One region of the Streptomyces sp. NPDC048718 genome, then DNA from elsewhere that is predicted to be linked to it. Evidence: riboswitches for the same ligand, from Rfam matches in the RefSeq annotation. Region 1 holds a riboswitch; each other region holds the start of a gene.
What was found. A riboswitch is a leader RNA that binds a small molecule or an ion and turns the genes downstream of it on or off. The one in region 1 is predicted to bind cobalamin.
Positions count from the first base shown of each region.

Region 1 (5,109 bases):
GGTCGACGGAGTAGAAGTTACGGCCGGTCGGCAGCACGTTGACCAGGCCGCGCAGCGGCGAGCCGGAGGGCCCGGCGGGCACGAAGCCGCCGTTCAACGCGTGGACACAGTGGGCGAGTTCGTCGGTGGTGGCGGCGAGCCGGGGCACGACCTGCTCGCAGGCGAAGCGCAGTACCGCCGTCACCTGCTCCAGACGACCGTCTGCCGCCAACTCGCCGTCGTCCAGGCCGAGTCGTGCCGCGTCCTCGACCGCGTCCACCGACCAGCCGGCCGCTTCCATGGCCTCGACCACCCGCCGCGCCCGCTCCTCGATGGCGTCGGTGCGGGTCCGGTCGGTCGCCGACTCGTCCAGGCCGAGCGCCTCGCGCAGTCCGGGCAGGGCCTGCGTGCCGCCCCAGATCTGGCGGGCCCGCAGAATGGACAGCACCAGGTTGACCCGCTCCGGCCCGGCCGGCGCCCCGCCGAGGACGTGCAGTCCGTCGCGGATCTGCGCGTCCTTCACCTCGCACAGCCAGCCGTCGACGTGCAGCAGGAAGTCGTCGAAGCCGTCGTCGTCCGGGCGGTCGGCCAGCCCCAGGTCGTGATCGAGCTTCGCGGCCTGGATCAGCGTCCAGATCTGGGCCCGGATCGCGGGCAGCTTCGCCGGGTCCATGCTGCTGATCTGGGCGTACTCGTCGAGGAGTTGCTCAAGGCGGGCGATGTCGCCGTAGCTGTCGGCGCGGGCCATCGGCGGCACGAGATGGTCCACGAGAGTGGCGTGCGCGCGGCGCTTGGCCTGCGTCCCCTCGCCGGGGTCGTTGACGAGGAACGGGTAGACCAGCGGCAGATCGCCGAGCGCCGCGTCCGGCCCGCAGGCGGCGGACAGGCCCGCGTTCTTGCCGGGCAGCCACTCCAGGTTGCCGTGCTTGCCGAGGTGGATCATCGCGTCGGCGCCGAAGCCGCCGTCGTCGGCGCGCGCCGCGATCCAGCGGTAGGCGGCGAGATAGTGGTGCGAGGGCGGCAGATCCGGGTCGTGGTAGATCGCGATCGGGTTCTCGCCGAAGCCGCGCGGCGGCTGGATGAGGACCAGCAGATTCCCGCGCCGCAGCGCGGCGAGCACGATGTCGCCGTCGGGGTCGCCGCCCTGGGCCGCCCGGGAGCGGTCCAGGAACATCTCGCCGGGCGCCGGGCCCCAGTGCTCCTCGACCCCGGCGCGCAGCTCGGCGGGCAGCGCCGCGTACCAGCGCCGGTAGTCGGCGGCCGGGATCCGTACCGGGTTCGCGGCCAACTGCTCCTCGGTCAGCCAGTCCTGGTCGTGGCCGCCCGCGTCGATCAGCGCGCGGATCAGCTCGTCGCCGTCGCCGGAGATCAGGCCCGGGATGTCCTTCGCTGGCCCGAAGTCGTACCCCTCGGCGATGAGCCGGCGCAGCAGCGCGACGGCCGAGGCGGGAGTGTCGAGGCCGACCGCGTTGCCGATCCGGGAGTGCTTGGTCGGGTACGCGGAGAGGACCAGGGCCACCCTCTTCTCCGCGTTCGGGATGTGGCGCAGCCGGGCGTGCCGGACGGCGATCCCCGCGACCCGTGCGGCGCGTTCGGCGTCCGCCACGTACGCGGGCAGACCGTCCTCGTCGATCTCCTTGAAGGAGAACGGGACGGTGATCAGCCGGCCGTCGAACTCCGGTACGGCGACCTGGCTCGCGGCGTCCAGCGGCGACAGACCCTCGTCGTTCTCCTCCCAGGACGCCCGGGAGCCGGTCAGGCACAGCGCCTGGAGGACCGGTACGTCGAGCGCGGCGAGCGCGCCCGCGTCCCACGCCTCCTCGTCCCCGCCGGCCTGCGCCTCGGCGGGCCGGGTGCCGCCCGCCGCGAGGACCGTGGTGACGATCGCGTCGGCGTCGCCGAGCGCCGCGAGCAGCTCGGGCTCGGGGGCGCGCAGGGAGGCCACGTACAGCGGGACCGCCCGGCCGCCCGCGTCCTCGATCGCGTCGCAAAGGGCGCCGACGAAGGCGGTGTTGCCGCTCATGTGGTGGGCGCGGTAATAGAGCACCGCGATGGCGGGGGCGTCGGGCGCCGGGGCCGTGCGGGGCGTGCGGTCGAGGGGGCCCCAGGCGGGCGCCGGGGCCGGGGCCTCGAAGCCGTGGCCGGTGAGCAGGACCGTGTCGGAGAGGAACCGGGCCAGCTGGGCGAGGTTGGCGGGGCCACCGTGCGCGAGGTACGCGTGGGCCTCGGTGGCGACCCCGACCGGGACCGTGGACGCGGCCATGAGCTGGGCGTCCGGGGCCTGTTCGCCGCTGAGCACGACCACCGGGAGGCCACTGGCGAGGACCGTGTCCAGGCCCTCCTGCCAGGAGCGCACCCCGCCGAGGAGCCGGACGACGACCAGCGTGGCGCCGTCGAGGAGCGCCGGGAGGTCGGCGAGCGGGAGGCGGGAGGGGTTGGCGAAGCGGTACGTCAGAGGGGCGGCCGAGGCGTCGGCGGCGCCGGATTCGGTGGTGGTTGTGGCGGCCGGGTCGGGACCGGCGGCCGGGGAGGCAGCGGACGTGGACGCGGCGGACACGGCGGACGCGGCGGCGTTCGCCGCACGGGCGCTGAGCAGGTCGGTGTCGGAATGCGACAGCAGAACGAGCATGGCGAGGCTCGGCCCTTCCTCGGGGTATCCGCGCCCCGGGTGGTCGTTGGATGGCGGGAGTTCCTGACTCACCGGACACCCGAGGCTCGGGGCCGGCTCACAGTGGCGGGACCGCGCCGGAATCTCACCGGGCTTCCTCCCCGGGGTCCTGGGACCCCATGCCGGTCTGCATCCTAGAACGAGTGGTCGGCGGAGCGGGAGGGGTGGTCCGTCACCCCCGGTTGCCGGGCCATCGCGCATAGGTATGCTCGCCGCCATGCCGCCCACTCCCGACACCTCACCCAAGCCGGGCGAACCTCCCATACGGGACCGTGGCGACGCGTGCCCCGGGGCGCTCCGGTTGCATGTCGCCGCTGATGGATTTCTTGCCCGACTGCGCTTGCCCGCAGGCAAGTTGACGCATGATCAGATCGAGTTGCTGGCTTCCGTTTCCGAGTCTCTCGGGGACGGCGCCGTCAGCATCACCTCGCGCGGCAACGTGGAGCTGCGCGGCCTGCCGGACGGCTCGGCGAGCACCCTCGCCGACCGCCTCGGACCCGGCGGACTGCTCCCCTCGCCGACCCACGAGCGGGTCCGCAACATCGTCGCCTCACCGGCCGCCGGACTCGACGGAGCCGGCCATGCCGACGTGCACGCCTGGGCCCGTGACCTGGACCGACTGCTGTGCGCGGAGCCCCGCGCGGCCGCCCTCTCGGGGCGTTTCCTGTTCGTCCTGGACGACGGGCGCGGCGATGTCGCCGGACTCGGCGGCGATGTGACCTTGATCGCAGAACCGGGCGGCGCGTCCGCCCTGCTCCGGGTCGGGGACCGGACGCTGCGGATCGCCGCCGGGCACGCGCCCCGGGCCGCCCTCGCCGCCGCCCTCGCCTTCCTCGCCGCCGCCGAGGCGGCCGGCACCGGGGCGTGGCGGGTCGGCGAGTTGCCGGCCGGGGCGGCCGAGGCCGTCGACCTGAGCGGTGCGGGCGGGCAGCCCGTACCCGTACCGCCCCCGCTGCCCTCCGGCCCCCCGCCCGCACCCGGCCCGCTCGGCCCGCGCGCCGTGTCCGTCCTCGCCCCCCTCGGCCGGCTGACCGCCGCGCAGTTGCGGGCGCTGCTGCCCGCGGCGGAGGTACGGCTGACGCCCTGGCGCGGGGCGGTCGTCGTGACCCACGAGCAGGGGGTGGAGCCCGGGCACGTAAGCGAGTCGGAGCCCGCGTCCGCGTCCGAGCGCGCGCCCGAACCGCTCGCGCACCTCGCACGCCTCGCCTCGGCCGGCCTGATCACCCGCCCCGACGCCCCCGGCGCCGGAGTCACCGCCTGCACCGGTCTGCCCGGCTGCGCCAAGTCCCTGGCGGACGTACGGGCGGACGCCGCCCGCGCCCTCGCCGTACCCGCCGGTGCGCTGCCCGTGCACTTCGCCGGCTGCGCCCGGCGCTGCGGGCACCCGCGCGGCACCTGGGTCGACGTCCTCGCGACCGCGTCCGAGGCCGCGCCCGAGACCGCGACCGAGGCCGAGACCACCAGGGACGGCGCGTACCTGGTGGACGGCGCCCCCACCCCCCGTACCGCCCTGCCCGGCGCGGTCGCCACCGCCCGTACCGCCCGTACCGCCGGCGCCGGCCCATCCGCCCTCACCGCCCGCGCGGCTTACACGACCCCCACGAGATGAGCGAGAGCCCCACGATGTTCGAGTACGAGAAGGACGGCGCGGAGATCTACCGTCGTTCCTTCGCCACGATCCGGTCCGAGGCCGCGGCGGATCTCGCGGGCCTGCCCGACGACGTCGCCACGGTCGCCGTCCGGATGATCCACGCCTGCGGCATGACCGACCTCGTCCGGGACATCGCCCACTCGCCCGGCGTCGTCGCCGCCGCGCGCGCCGCACTGCGCGCCGGGGCGCCCATCCTGTGCGACGCGCGGATGGTCGCCAGCGGTGTCACCCGCAAGCGGCTGCCCGCCGACAACGACGTGCTGTGCATGCTCTCCGACCCGGCCGTACCCGCGCTCGCCGCCGAGCTGGGCACGACCCGTTCCGCCGCCGCCCTGGAGCTGTGGCGCGACAAGTTGGCGGGTTCGGTCGTCGCGGTCGGCAACGCGCCCACCGCCCTCTTCCACCTCCTGGAGATGGTCGCGAACGGCGCCGGGAAGCCCGCCGCCGTCCTCGGCATCCCGGTCGGCTTCATCGGCGCCGCCGAGTCCAAGGACGCGCTCGCCGCGAACGAACTCGGCCTCGAATACCTGGTGGTGCGGGGCCGGCGCGGCGGCAGCGCCATGACGGCCGCCGCCCTCAACGCCCTCGCGCACGAAGCGGAGATCCAGGCATGAGCACCCCTGTCCCGTCCACGACTCCCGGCAAGCTGTACGGGGTCGGGCTCGGCCCCGGCGACCCCGACCTGATGACGGTCGCGGCGGTCCGCGCGATAGCGGAGGCCGACGTGGTCGCGTACCACTCGGCCCGGCACGGCCGTTCCATCGCCCGCTCCATCGCGGCCCCGCACCTGCGGCCCGAGCAGGTCGAGGAA
Region 1 is NZ_JBICVG010000008.1:334,109-339,217, reverse strand. It holds gene cobN (cobaltochelatase subunit CobN) at 1-2,608, opposite strand, end outside; cobalamin riboswitch at 2,647-2,783, opposite strand; gene ACGFRB_RS18180 (cobalamin biosynthesis protein CobG) at 3,024-4,256, shown strand; gene ACGFRB_RS18175 (precorrin-8X methylmutase) at 4,253-4,912, shown strand; gene ACGFRB_RS18170 (precorrin-2 C(20)-methyltransferase) at 4,909-5,109, shown strand, end outside.

Region 2 (5,109 bases), on a different contig from region 1:
CACGACCAACCCCGCCACCGGCAAGCCGCGCGGCACGCTGGCCCCCGGCGAGGCGGGCCAGTGGACGTACGCCACGCTGGCGCTCGGCTCGGCGCTCGCGCTGTTCATGTACCCGCACTCGATCACCGCGACGCTCTCCTCCAAGAGCCGCAACGTGATCCGCCGCAACACCACCATCCTGCCGCTGTACTCGCTGATGCTGGGCCTGCTCGCGCTGCTCGGCTTCATGGCGATCGCGGCCGGGGTGAAGGTGAGCAACGGTCAGCTCGCCATCCCGCAGCTCTTCGAGGACATGTTCCCGGACTGGTTCGCGGGCGTGGCCTTCGCCGCGATCGGCATCGGCGCGCTCGTGCCGGCCGCGATCATGTCGATCGCCGCGGCCAACCTCTTCACCCGCAACATCTACAAGGACTTCATCAAGCCGAACGCGACCGCCGAGCAGGAGACCAAGGTCTCCAAGCTGGTCTCGCTCCTGGTGAAGGTCGGCGCCCTGATCTTCGTCCTCACCATGGACAAGACCGTCGCCATCAACTTCCAGCTGCTGGGCGGCATCTGGATCCTGCAGACCTTCCCGGCCCTGGTCGGCGGCCTGTTCACCCGCTGGTTCCACCGCTGGGCGCTGCTCGTCGGCTGGGGCGTCGGCATGATCTACGGCACAGCCGCCGCATACGGGGTGGCGAGCCCCACGCAGAAGCACTTCGGCGGCTCGTCGGCGGAGATCCCGGGCATCGGCGAGATCGGCTACATCGGCCTCACCGCCTTCACCCTGAACGTGATCGTCACCGTCGTCCTCACCCTGGTGCTGCGCGCCGTCGGGACGCCGGACGGGGTCGACGAGACCTCGCCGGAGGACTACACGGCGGACGCCGGCGACAAGGGTGTCGTCACCGAGCTGCCGAAGGTCGGCGCCGGGCACTGACGCCTCGGCCGACCGCGACAGCGACACGGAGCAGTTCCGGGGCCGCCGGGCCTTCCCGAGGGAAAGCCCGGCGGCCCCGCCCGTTCTCCCGCGAGTATGAACGGATGAACTCTCGTACGTTTTTGACCAGCCGCCCGCTGCTTCTGCCCTTGGCCCTGCCCCTGGCGCTGGCCCTCACCGGCTGCGGCAGCGTGATCGCCGGCGCCCCCTCCCAGGCCGAGCTGGAGGAGCGCGCCGGGTACGCGCAGCTCTCCCTGGACCATGTGTACGTCACGGAGATCGAGGGCTTCACCCTCGCCCGCCAGTCGGTCGGCGTCATGGGCGACGACGGCTTCCAGGCCACGTACGTCGCCAAGGACGGCACCCAGGTCACCCTCGGCGCCGATCGCGGCACCTTCACCGACCAGGACTGCGCCGCCTCCCCGAAGTCCGCCCCCTGCGCGCCGGAGAAGCCCGGCTGGTACCGCACGTCCGACGGACAGCACACGTACATCCGCGTCGAGGACGGCGTACGGATCACCCTCGGCGCCCCGCTCACCGTCGGCAAGGACCGGCTGCGTGCCGCCGCCGAGCGGGCGCACCGGGCCGACGCCCGCGAACTCGACGACGTGCTGCCCGAGAAGCCGGCGGGCGGCGGGGCACCCGTACAGCGCGGCGATCTGCCCGCGGAGGGCGACGGCGCGCCCGACAACAGCGTGGGGGTCGGTGGCTGAAATTCTCCCGCGCCGGCCCTCTGCCCCCGACAGACTGGCCTCCATGGACTTCACGATCAGAGCAGCGCGCCCCGAGGACTACGAGCGCCTCGGCGAGATCACCGTACGGGCCTACCGCGACGACGGCTTCCTGGCGTTCGGCGAGGCCGACGGCTATACGGACCTGCTGCGCGACGTGGCCGGGCGCGCCGCCGAGGCGGAGGTGCTCGTCGCGGTCGACGCGGCGGAGACGGTCCTCGGAGGGGTGACCTTCACCACCGGGGGCGAGAAGTGGGCGGACACCGCCCGCGCGGACGAGGCCGAATTCCGGATGCTGGCCGTCGACCACGCGGCCCGCGGCCGGGGCGTCGGCGAGGCGCTGGTGCGGGCGTGCGTGGACCGCGCGCGGGCCGTCCCCCGCTGCGCGCGGATCGTCCTGTCCACTCAGCGGACCATGACCAAAGCGCACCGGGTCTACGCCCGGCTCGGCTTCGTCCGGGCCCCCGAGCGGGACTGGCAGCCCGTTCCCGGGGTGGACTTCACCCTGCTCTCCTACGGTCTGGAGCTGCGGGACACGGTCTGAGGCCTGACGCCGGGACACAACATGTGGGGGGTGCCGCAAGCGGCGCCCCCCACATGTATGCTCGTCCTCGCTGTCGTCGCAGGGGAATCCGGTGGAAATCCGGAACTGTCCCGCAACGGTATGGTTCGTGCTCTTTCGCGCGGCCGGAGTCCGAAGACCTGTGGACAGCGCACCCGGTCCGTCCGTTCCGGGTGCCACAGACGTCCGGGCCTCGCGGAGTGGGCCGGTGGACGCGGCGCGCCGCGCGTATCCCGGCCCCCGCTCGTCCCCGTATCCCCCGTGCAGGCCACGAGCCGAGCGAGGGAGAGCCCCCAGTGACCATCGCGCCCGCCGATCCGGCTTCGGCTGTATCTTCCGAGGAGATCGCGGCCCAGAGCGACGGCCCCGGAACCGCGCTGCTGCGGATCCTGACCGACCTCACCGCCGACCTCACCGACACCGACCCCGGCCGGGTCGCCGCCGCCGCGCTGCGCGGCCGGCACCCCGGCTCGGACACGGCGGAGCTGCGCGAACTCGCCACCGAGGCGGCGGCCGGCCTGATCGCCGAGGACCCCGCGTACTCGCGGCTCGCCGCCCGGCTGCTCACGCTCACCATCGCCGAGGAGGCGGCCGGACAGGGCGCGGTCTCCTTCTCCGAGTCCGTCGCCACCGGTCACCGCGAGGGTCTGATCGCCGACCGGACCGCGGAATTCGTGGCCCTGCACGCCGACCGGCTCGACGCCGCGATCGACCCGGCCGGCGACGACCGCTTCGGGTACTTCGGTCTGCGCACCCTGTACTCCCGCTACCTGCTGCGCCACCCGATCACCCGCAAGGTGATCGAGACGCCGCAGCACTTCATGCTGCGGGTCGCCGCCGGTCTCGCCGAGGACGACAGCGTGCGCGCGCTGGAGGAGGTCGCGGCGCTGTACGGGCTGATGAGCCGGCTCGACTACCTGCCGTCCTCCCCCACGCTGTTCAACTCCGGCACCCGCCACCCGCAGATGTCGTCCTGCTACCTCCTCGACTCCCCGAAGGACGAGCTGGACTCCATCTACGACCGCTACCACCAGGTCGCGCGCCTGTCGAAGCACGCGGGCGGCATCGGTCTCGCGTACTCCCGCATCCGCGCCCGCGGCTCGCTGATCCGCGGCACCAACGGCCACTCCAACGGCATCGTCCCGTTCCTGAAGACGCTGGACGCCTCCGTCGCCGCGGTGAACCAGGGCGGCCGGCGCAAGGGCGCCGCCGCGGTCTACCTGGAGACCTGGCACGCGGACATCGAGGAGTTCCTGGAGCTGCGCGACAACACGGGCGAGGACGCCCGGCGCACCCACAACCTCAACCTGGCGCACTGGATCCCCGACGAGTTCATGCGCCGGGTGAACGCGGACGCCGACTGGTCACTGTTCTCCCCGGCCGACGTGCCCGAGCTGGTCGACCTGTACGGCGCGGAGTTCGACGCCGCGTACGTCGCGGCCGAGGCGAAGGGCCTGGCCCGCAAGACGCTGCCGGCCCGCGAGCTGTACGGCCGGATGATGCGTACCCTCGCGCAGACCGGCAACGGCTGGATGACCTTCAAGGACGCCGCCAACCGGACCGCGAACCAGACCGCCGAGCCCGGCTCGGTCGTCCACTCCTCGAACCTCTGCACCGAGATCATCGAGGTCACGGACGACGGCGAGACCGCCGTGTGCAACCTCGGCTCGGTCAACCTGGGCGCCTTCGTCGACACGGCCACCGGCGAACTGGACTGGGAGCGTCTCGACGCGACCGTCCGCACCGCCGTCACCTTCCTCGACCGGGTCGTCGACATCAACTTCTACCCGACCGAGCAGGCCGGGCGCTCCAACTCCCGGTGGCGTCCGGTGGGCCTGGGCGCCATGGGTCTCCAGGACGTCTTCTTCCAGCTGAAGCTGCCGTTCGACTCGGCGGAGGCGCGGGCGCTGTCCACCCGGATCTCCGAGCGGATCATGCTCGCCGCGTACGAGGCGTCCGCCGACCTCGCCGAGCGCAACGGTCCGCTGCCCGCCTGGGACAAGACCCGCACCGCGCGAGGTGTGCTGCACCCCGACCACTACGACGTGGAGCTGACCTGGCCGGAGCGCTGGGCCGCGCTGCGGGCCCGGATCGCCGAGGTCGGCATGCGCAACAGCCTGCTGCTCGCGATCGCGCCGACGGCGACGATCGCCTCGATCGCCGGTGTCTACGAGTGCATCGAGCCGCAGGTCTCCAACCTCTTCAAGCGCGAGACGCTGTCGGGTGAGTTCCTCCAGGTCAACGCGTACCTGGTGGACGAGCTGAAGCGGCTGGGCGTCTGGGACGCCGAGACCCGCGAGGCGCTGCGCGAGTCCTCGGGCTCCGTGCAGGACTTCGCCTGGGTGCCGGCCGAGACGCGGGCGCTGTACCGGACGGCCTGGGAGATCCCGCAGCGCGGTCTGATCGACATGGCGGCGGCCCGTACCCCGTTCCTGGACCAGGCGCAGTCGCTGAACCTGTTCATGGAGACGCCGACCATCGGCAAGCTGTCGTCGATGTACGCGTATGCCTGGAAGCAGGGTCTGAAGACCACGTACTACCTGCGCTCGCGCCCGGCCACCCGGATCGCCCGCGCCGCCCGCGCCGCCGCCCCCGTACCGGCGCAGTCCCCGGCGCCCGACGCGGACGCCATCGCCTGCTCCCTTGAGAACCCCGAGTCCTGCGAGGCCTGCCAGTAATGACCGCCGACAAGAACCAGAAGAACCTGCTCGACCCGGGCTTCGAACTGACCCTGCGTCCGATGCGCTACCCGGACTTCTACGAGCGCTACCGCGACGCCATCAAGAACACCTGGACCGTGGAGGAGGTCGACCTCCACTCCGACGTGGCCGACCTCGCCAAGCTGTCCCCGGGCGAGCAGCACATGATCGGACGGCTCGTCGCGTTCTTCGCGACCG
Region 2 is NZ_JBICVG010000004.1:909-6,017, reverse strand. It holds gene mctP (monocarboxylate uptake permease MctP) at 1-919, shown strand, start outside; gene ACGFRB_RS08305 (hypothetical protein) at 1,024-1,632, shown strand; gene ACGFRB_RS08300 (GNAT family N-acetyltransferase) at 1,676-2,194, shown strand; cobalamin riboswitch at 2,243-2,375, shown strand; gene ACGFRB_RS08295 (ribonucleoside-diphosphate reductase subunit alpha) at 2,509-4,890, shown strand; gene ACGFRB_RS08290 (ribonucleotide-diphosphate reductase subunit beta) at 4,890-5,109, shown strand, end outside.
Region 2: linked by a shared signal. The riboswitch ahead of ACGFRB_RS08295 (ribonucleoside-diphosphate reductase subunit alpha) and the one ahead of cobN (cobaltochelatase subunit CobN) in region 1 are both predicted to bind cobalamin.

Region 3 (5,109 bases), on a different contig from region 1:
GTCCGGCGCCCACAACGGCAGTTCCGACCACGGGGCGACATCGTGGTCCAGCAAGAACTGCTCGTCGACCCAGACGAGTTCGGCCTCCGATCCGGTGGCCTCGACGCACGCGGCCAGCAACTCGCCCATGCTGGTGTTGCCGGGCACCCCGGTGGTCAGATAGCGCCCGCTGTCACCCTCGGCGAGCCGGTCGAGCAGGAAGGCGGCGATGTCCCGCGCGTCGACCAGTTGCATCACCCGGTCCGGGGCTCCGGGGGCCGGCACCCGACCACCGCGCGCGATGGTCTCCAGCCACCAGGGCAGACGACCGACGTGCTCGCCGGGTCCGACGATGATGCCGGGGTTGACGATCAGCGCGCGCCCCGGGAAGCCCTCCTCTACGGCCCGCTCGCAGCCCGCCTTGAGCGCGTTGTACGGCACGTCGTCCGGCGAGGCGTCCACGGCGCAGGCGTGCCGGGGAAAGGACTCGTCGACGCCCTTGGCAGGCCAGTCGGCGTACGCGTGGAACGACGACACGAAGGCGTACGCCTCCGCGTGCCCGGCCAGGGCCCGCACCGAGCGCCGTACGACCCGGGGTTCGAATCCACACGTGTCGACCACCCAGTCCCAGCGCCGCCCCTCCACGAGCGCGGCCAGCGCGCCCTCGTCCTCGCGATCGCCCCGCACCGACTCCACGCCGACGGGCGTCTCCCCCGATCGCCCCCGGTTGAACAGCGTCACCTCGTGCCCACGCCGCAGCGCCTCGTCGACGAACGCCCGGCCCAGAAAGACCGTCCCACCGATCACAAGTACCTTCATGATCAGCAGACTTCCATCCATCGGGGAGACGGCCAAGACCCTTCTCGCGATCCGTCGGGAGTCGGGTCCGGGAGTCGGGGCCGGGGGCCGGGCGTCGGGAGCCGAGGCGAGAGGGGCGGCCCGGCCGGATCCCGCACGCCTCCGCGCACCACGGGACGGAGGGCCCGATGGCCTGGCTGGACAAGGCGGCACACCCGAACCCGGCCGGCCATCTGGAGATGGGCGGTCACGCGCTGCGCACGATGGGAATGGGTGAGCTGGAACTGCCCTGATCCTCATCTCGCGTGACGGGGCGGCCTGTTGAGCCCTGCGCCAGGCGCGTCACCCGCCTGCCTACGCCCTCGCCGTTCAGCGTCCGCCCAGTGGCACGCCCCAGGGGCGCATCGACTGACCGGAGCGCGCCGAGCGGCCTCGGGAGCGGTCGATCGAGAAGACCTCACCGGGCTCGGCATAGTCGACGGCGCCATCGAACCGGGCCGCGGCGCGCGTCACCGCCTGCCCCGGTGTCAGGAAACGGCCGACGTGGGTGATGATCAGCCGGCCCACCCGAGCCGCGGTGGCCGTGTCGGCGGCGTCCTCGGGCGTGTGGTGCGTCTGCTCGCCCTCGGCCGGCGCCCGGTCGCTCTCGGCCTCGCACAGCAGGGTGTCGCACTCCTCGGCCAGCTCCGTGAGGTTCGCGCAGGGCGCCGAGTCCCCGGAGTAGACCAGCGAGCGGCCCCCGGCCTCGGCACGCAGGGCGAAGGCCGGCATGCCGTGCTCCACCGCCCGGCTGGTCAGGGCGAGTTCACCGACGCGCGCCTCGTGTCCGTCGTACAACTCATGGACGGCGAAGGCGGCCTCGACGGGGCTGCGCGTCGGGCCGTTGGTGAGGAAGCGGGCCAGCCGGTCGGCGATGCCCGGCGGCCCGTAGAGGGGGATGGGCGCGGCGAGCCGGATGTCCGCGAAGAGCGCCGCGTAGTACGCGGTGAGCAGATCCGCGGTGTGGTCGGCGTGCAGATGCGAGATCCAGATCGCGTCCACCTCGTCGAGCCGGGCGTACCTCTGCAGCCGCGCCAGCGTCCCGCTGCCCGCGTCCACCCAGACCCGGGTACCGGCGCCGGTCAGGAGGTAGCCGGAGCACGGGTTGTGCTCGCTCGCGTAGGGCGTGGCGCTGCCCAGAACCGTGAGCTGAAATCCGTCACTGGTCATCCGGGAAGTGTAGAGAGCGCTCGGTTCGCAGGCGGGTGAGCGGGACGGTGGTGACGGCAGCCACGGCAGTCACGGCACGCGGGGTGGCCGGCACGGCTCGGGGGCGCGGCCCCGGGACATCCCGGTTCCGCGACGGGAGCAGTGCGCGGGCTCGCTGTCGTACGCTGGCAGGGCAGCTGGTTCGCCCCATCCCCCGGACGGGAGCGTCGTAAGAGGGAACCCGGTGGGAATCCGGGACTGCCCCGCAGCGGTGAGTGGGAACGACCGCCGTCATACGCACTGGGCCCGGCACACACGAGGGCCTGGGAAGCGACGGCCAGTAGGAGTCCGCCGGCGAGAGCCGGGGAACGCGCCCGCGAGTCCGAAGACCTGCCCGCTGCCCGCGCACCGGCCCCCGGGGTGCGCGCAGAAGCCCTGCCGCGACTCGCGAAGGAGAGTTGACGTGGCCGAATCCCCCGTCACCAGCCCTGCCCGCCCGACCAAGACCCCGGACGATTCCCGGGTGGTCCTCGCCCACATCATGAGCGACCACGACACCAATCTGTACGGCACCATCCACGGCGGAGTGATGATGAAGCTCATCGACGACGCCGCCGCGGCCGCCGCCGGCCGGCACGCCGACGGGCCGGCCGTCACCGTCTCGGTCGACCGTATGACCTTCCTCACCCCGGTACGGGCGGGCGACCTGCTCAGCGTGGAGGCCGGACTCGAACGGGTCGGGCGGACCTCCATGACGGTCGGGGTGCGGGTCACGGCCGAGCGGTGGAACAACTCCACCCCCGCCACCGAGGTCGCCACGGCGTTCCTGACCTTCGTCGCGATCGACGCCGACGGAACACCCCGCCCCGTGCCCGCGCTCGACATGACCAACCCCGGCCTGTCCTGACCGGTTTCCCGCTCCTTCGGGCATGACCTGAGGGACGTCGGCGGGACCGGGGCGCACACACGTCCCGGCCCCTCCGGGCTTGGCCGGCCTGGCTCCGCGTGCCGCTGGTCCCAGCCCCTTTTCGGGGTGTCGCTCCGAGAAGCGCGGCCGGCCCGGCGTCGAGTCGGCCGCCGGTGCCTCGACGCCCATACGGTCCCATCGAAGCTCCGGTACGGCATGCCACGACCGGGTTCTCCCCGCGCCCTCCCCCCTCCCCCGCCACCCACGCGAGGCGACGATGGCCGGATGCCGTTCCTTCCCCGCCCCCGGTTTGTCACCGGCGGTCACCCTCGTGAAAAGGTCTCCGGACGGGCCGGGATCACTCACGGGCATGGACACGTACACGGGGAGCAACGAATGCGGGACAGCGGATCGCGGTGGACACTGATCGTGCCCACCGGCGGGGACACCCTCCGGCAGGAGCGTCTCACCCGGGATTTGCTTGACACGCTGCGCGCCACCGACGGCCTCGTCGTCGACTTCCTCGACACCGACGGGCCCGCCGAGCCGGGTCACAAGGGCGAGCCGGGTCACAAGGGTGCGGGCGCCGGCGATGTGGCTCTGTGGGCAGCCGTCACCGCGGCTGTCGCCCGCCCCACGTCCCAGGTCCTGATCACGCTGATCAAGGAATGGTGTGCCAAGGACCGGCACCGCAAGGTCGACGTCACCATCGCGGGCGATTCCGTCGCGATCACGGGACGCCCGGACGCCGCTCAGGAGCGTCTCGTCCGCGAGTTCCTGGACCGGACCGCCGGCGGTGACGGCCCCGGGCCGGATGCCGGTCCCCCGCCGATCGAAGGCCCCGGCCCGGATCCCGCCGCGGGACCGGCCGCCGCCCCCGCGTCGGACAACGGCTCCGCACCAGATGGCGGTTCGGCGTGACCCGCCTGCACAAGCGCCGGGCCCTGCTGATCGGCAACGAGCACTACGACGACGGCCGTTTTCCGTCGCTCGCGTCCGTACGCGCGGACGTCTGGGGTCTCTCCCAGGTCCTGGCACACCGCAACATCGGCAACTTCGTCTCCGTCAGGACCCTCCCCGATCTCACCGCCGACGACATGCGGTCGGCCATCGGCGAGTTCCTGCAGGATTGCGACGAGGACGAACTCGCGCTCGTGTACGTCTCCGGGCATGGCGTGCGGACCGTGCGCGACGGTGGCGAGTTCCACTTCGTGGCCAAGGACACCGACTTCGACCGAGTGGCCGAGACGGCCGTCAGCGCGAGCTTCGTCAACGAGGCACTGGAACAGTGCTACGCCCCGCAGAAGATCGTGATAATCGACTGCTGCCGCAGCGGTGGATTCGCCGTGGGCCTGCGTACCTCGGACCGGCGGCCGGACGACTCCGTGGCCAAGTCCGGCGAGGAGCCCCTGCTGACCAGCAGAGGCGTGTACGTCCTGTCGTCCTCGCGGGCCGGCGAGGACTCGTACGCGTACGCGGGCGGCGGCGACGAGGTGAAGCCGTCCGCGTTCACGGGCGAGGTGATCGAGGCGCTGCGCACCGGAAAGGTCAGTAAAAGCGGCGGCGGCGAGGTCTCCGTCAGCGACCTGTTCGACTATGTGGTGCGGCGGATGCGCGCCCAGGGCGGCCGTCAGGTTCCGGTGCACTCCGCGCACGGCGTCGACGACCGTATCGTCATCGCGGACAGTCCCCTCGGACGGGCCCCGACCCTCGATCCGCTGAGCCGGCGTCCACGCCTGGACGCCGAGGAGCCGCCGCGGCCGCATGCCGCGAAGTCCGGTCCCGCGCAGCCCACCTGGCCCGACCTCCTGGACTACTACCGCGAGTGCCTGCTGGCCGACAGCACCGATACGCCCCTGATGACGGTGGGCGGGCGCGACGCGTCGTACGTGTGCCTGGCCGGCGCCGAGCGGTTCGTCTCCGGCGATGTCGACGACGATGGGTGCGTCGCGGTCCCCGAGGAAGCGGCTGCGCTGATCAAGGCGGCGACCGAGGAGGACGCCGAACTCTGGGCGGGCTACCCCGCCGTGGTCCTCACCGGCCCACGCACCGGGGCCCCCTGGCGGCAGCCCAGGTTCGCGCCTCTGCTGGTACGCCGGGTCGAGATCGTCCAAGAAGAGGGCGAGGTACGGCTGAAGCCGTACGGCCCGGTCCAGCCGCACCCCCAGCTGGCTCTCGACTGGCTGGGCGAGGAGGAAGCCGCCCAGCTCACCGACACGTTCCAGCCTTCCTGGCAC
Region 3 is NZ_JBICVG010000006.1:124,157-129,265, reverse strand. It holds gene ACGFRB_RS13365 (NAD-dependent epimerase/dehydratase family protein) at 1-798, opposite strand, end outside; gene ACGFRB_RS13360 (MBL fold metallo-hydrolase) at 1,147-1,986, opposite strand; cobalamin riboswitch at 2,147-2,378, shown strand; gene ACGFRB_RS13355 (acyl-CoA thioesterase) at 2,429-2,872, shown strand; gene ACGFRB_RS13350 (hypothetical protein) at 3,269-3,793, shown strand; gene ACGFRB_RS13345 (AAA domain-containing protein) at 3,790-5,109, shown strand, end outside.
Region 3: linked by a shared signal. The riboswitch ahead of ACGFRB_RS13355 (acyl-CoA thioesterase) and the one ahead of cobN (cobaltochelatase subunit CobN) in region 1 are both predicted to bind cobalamin.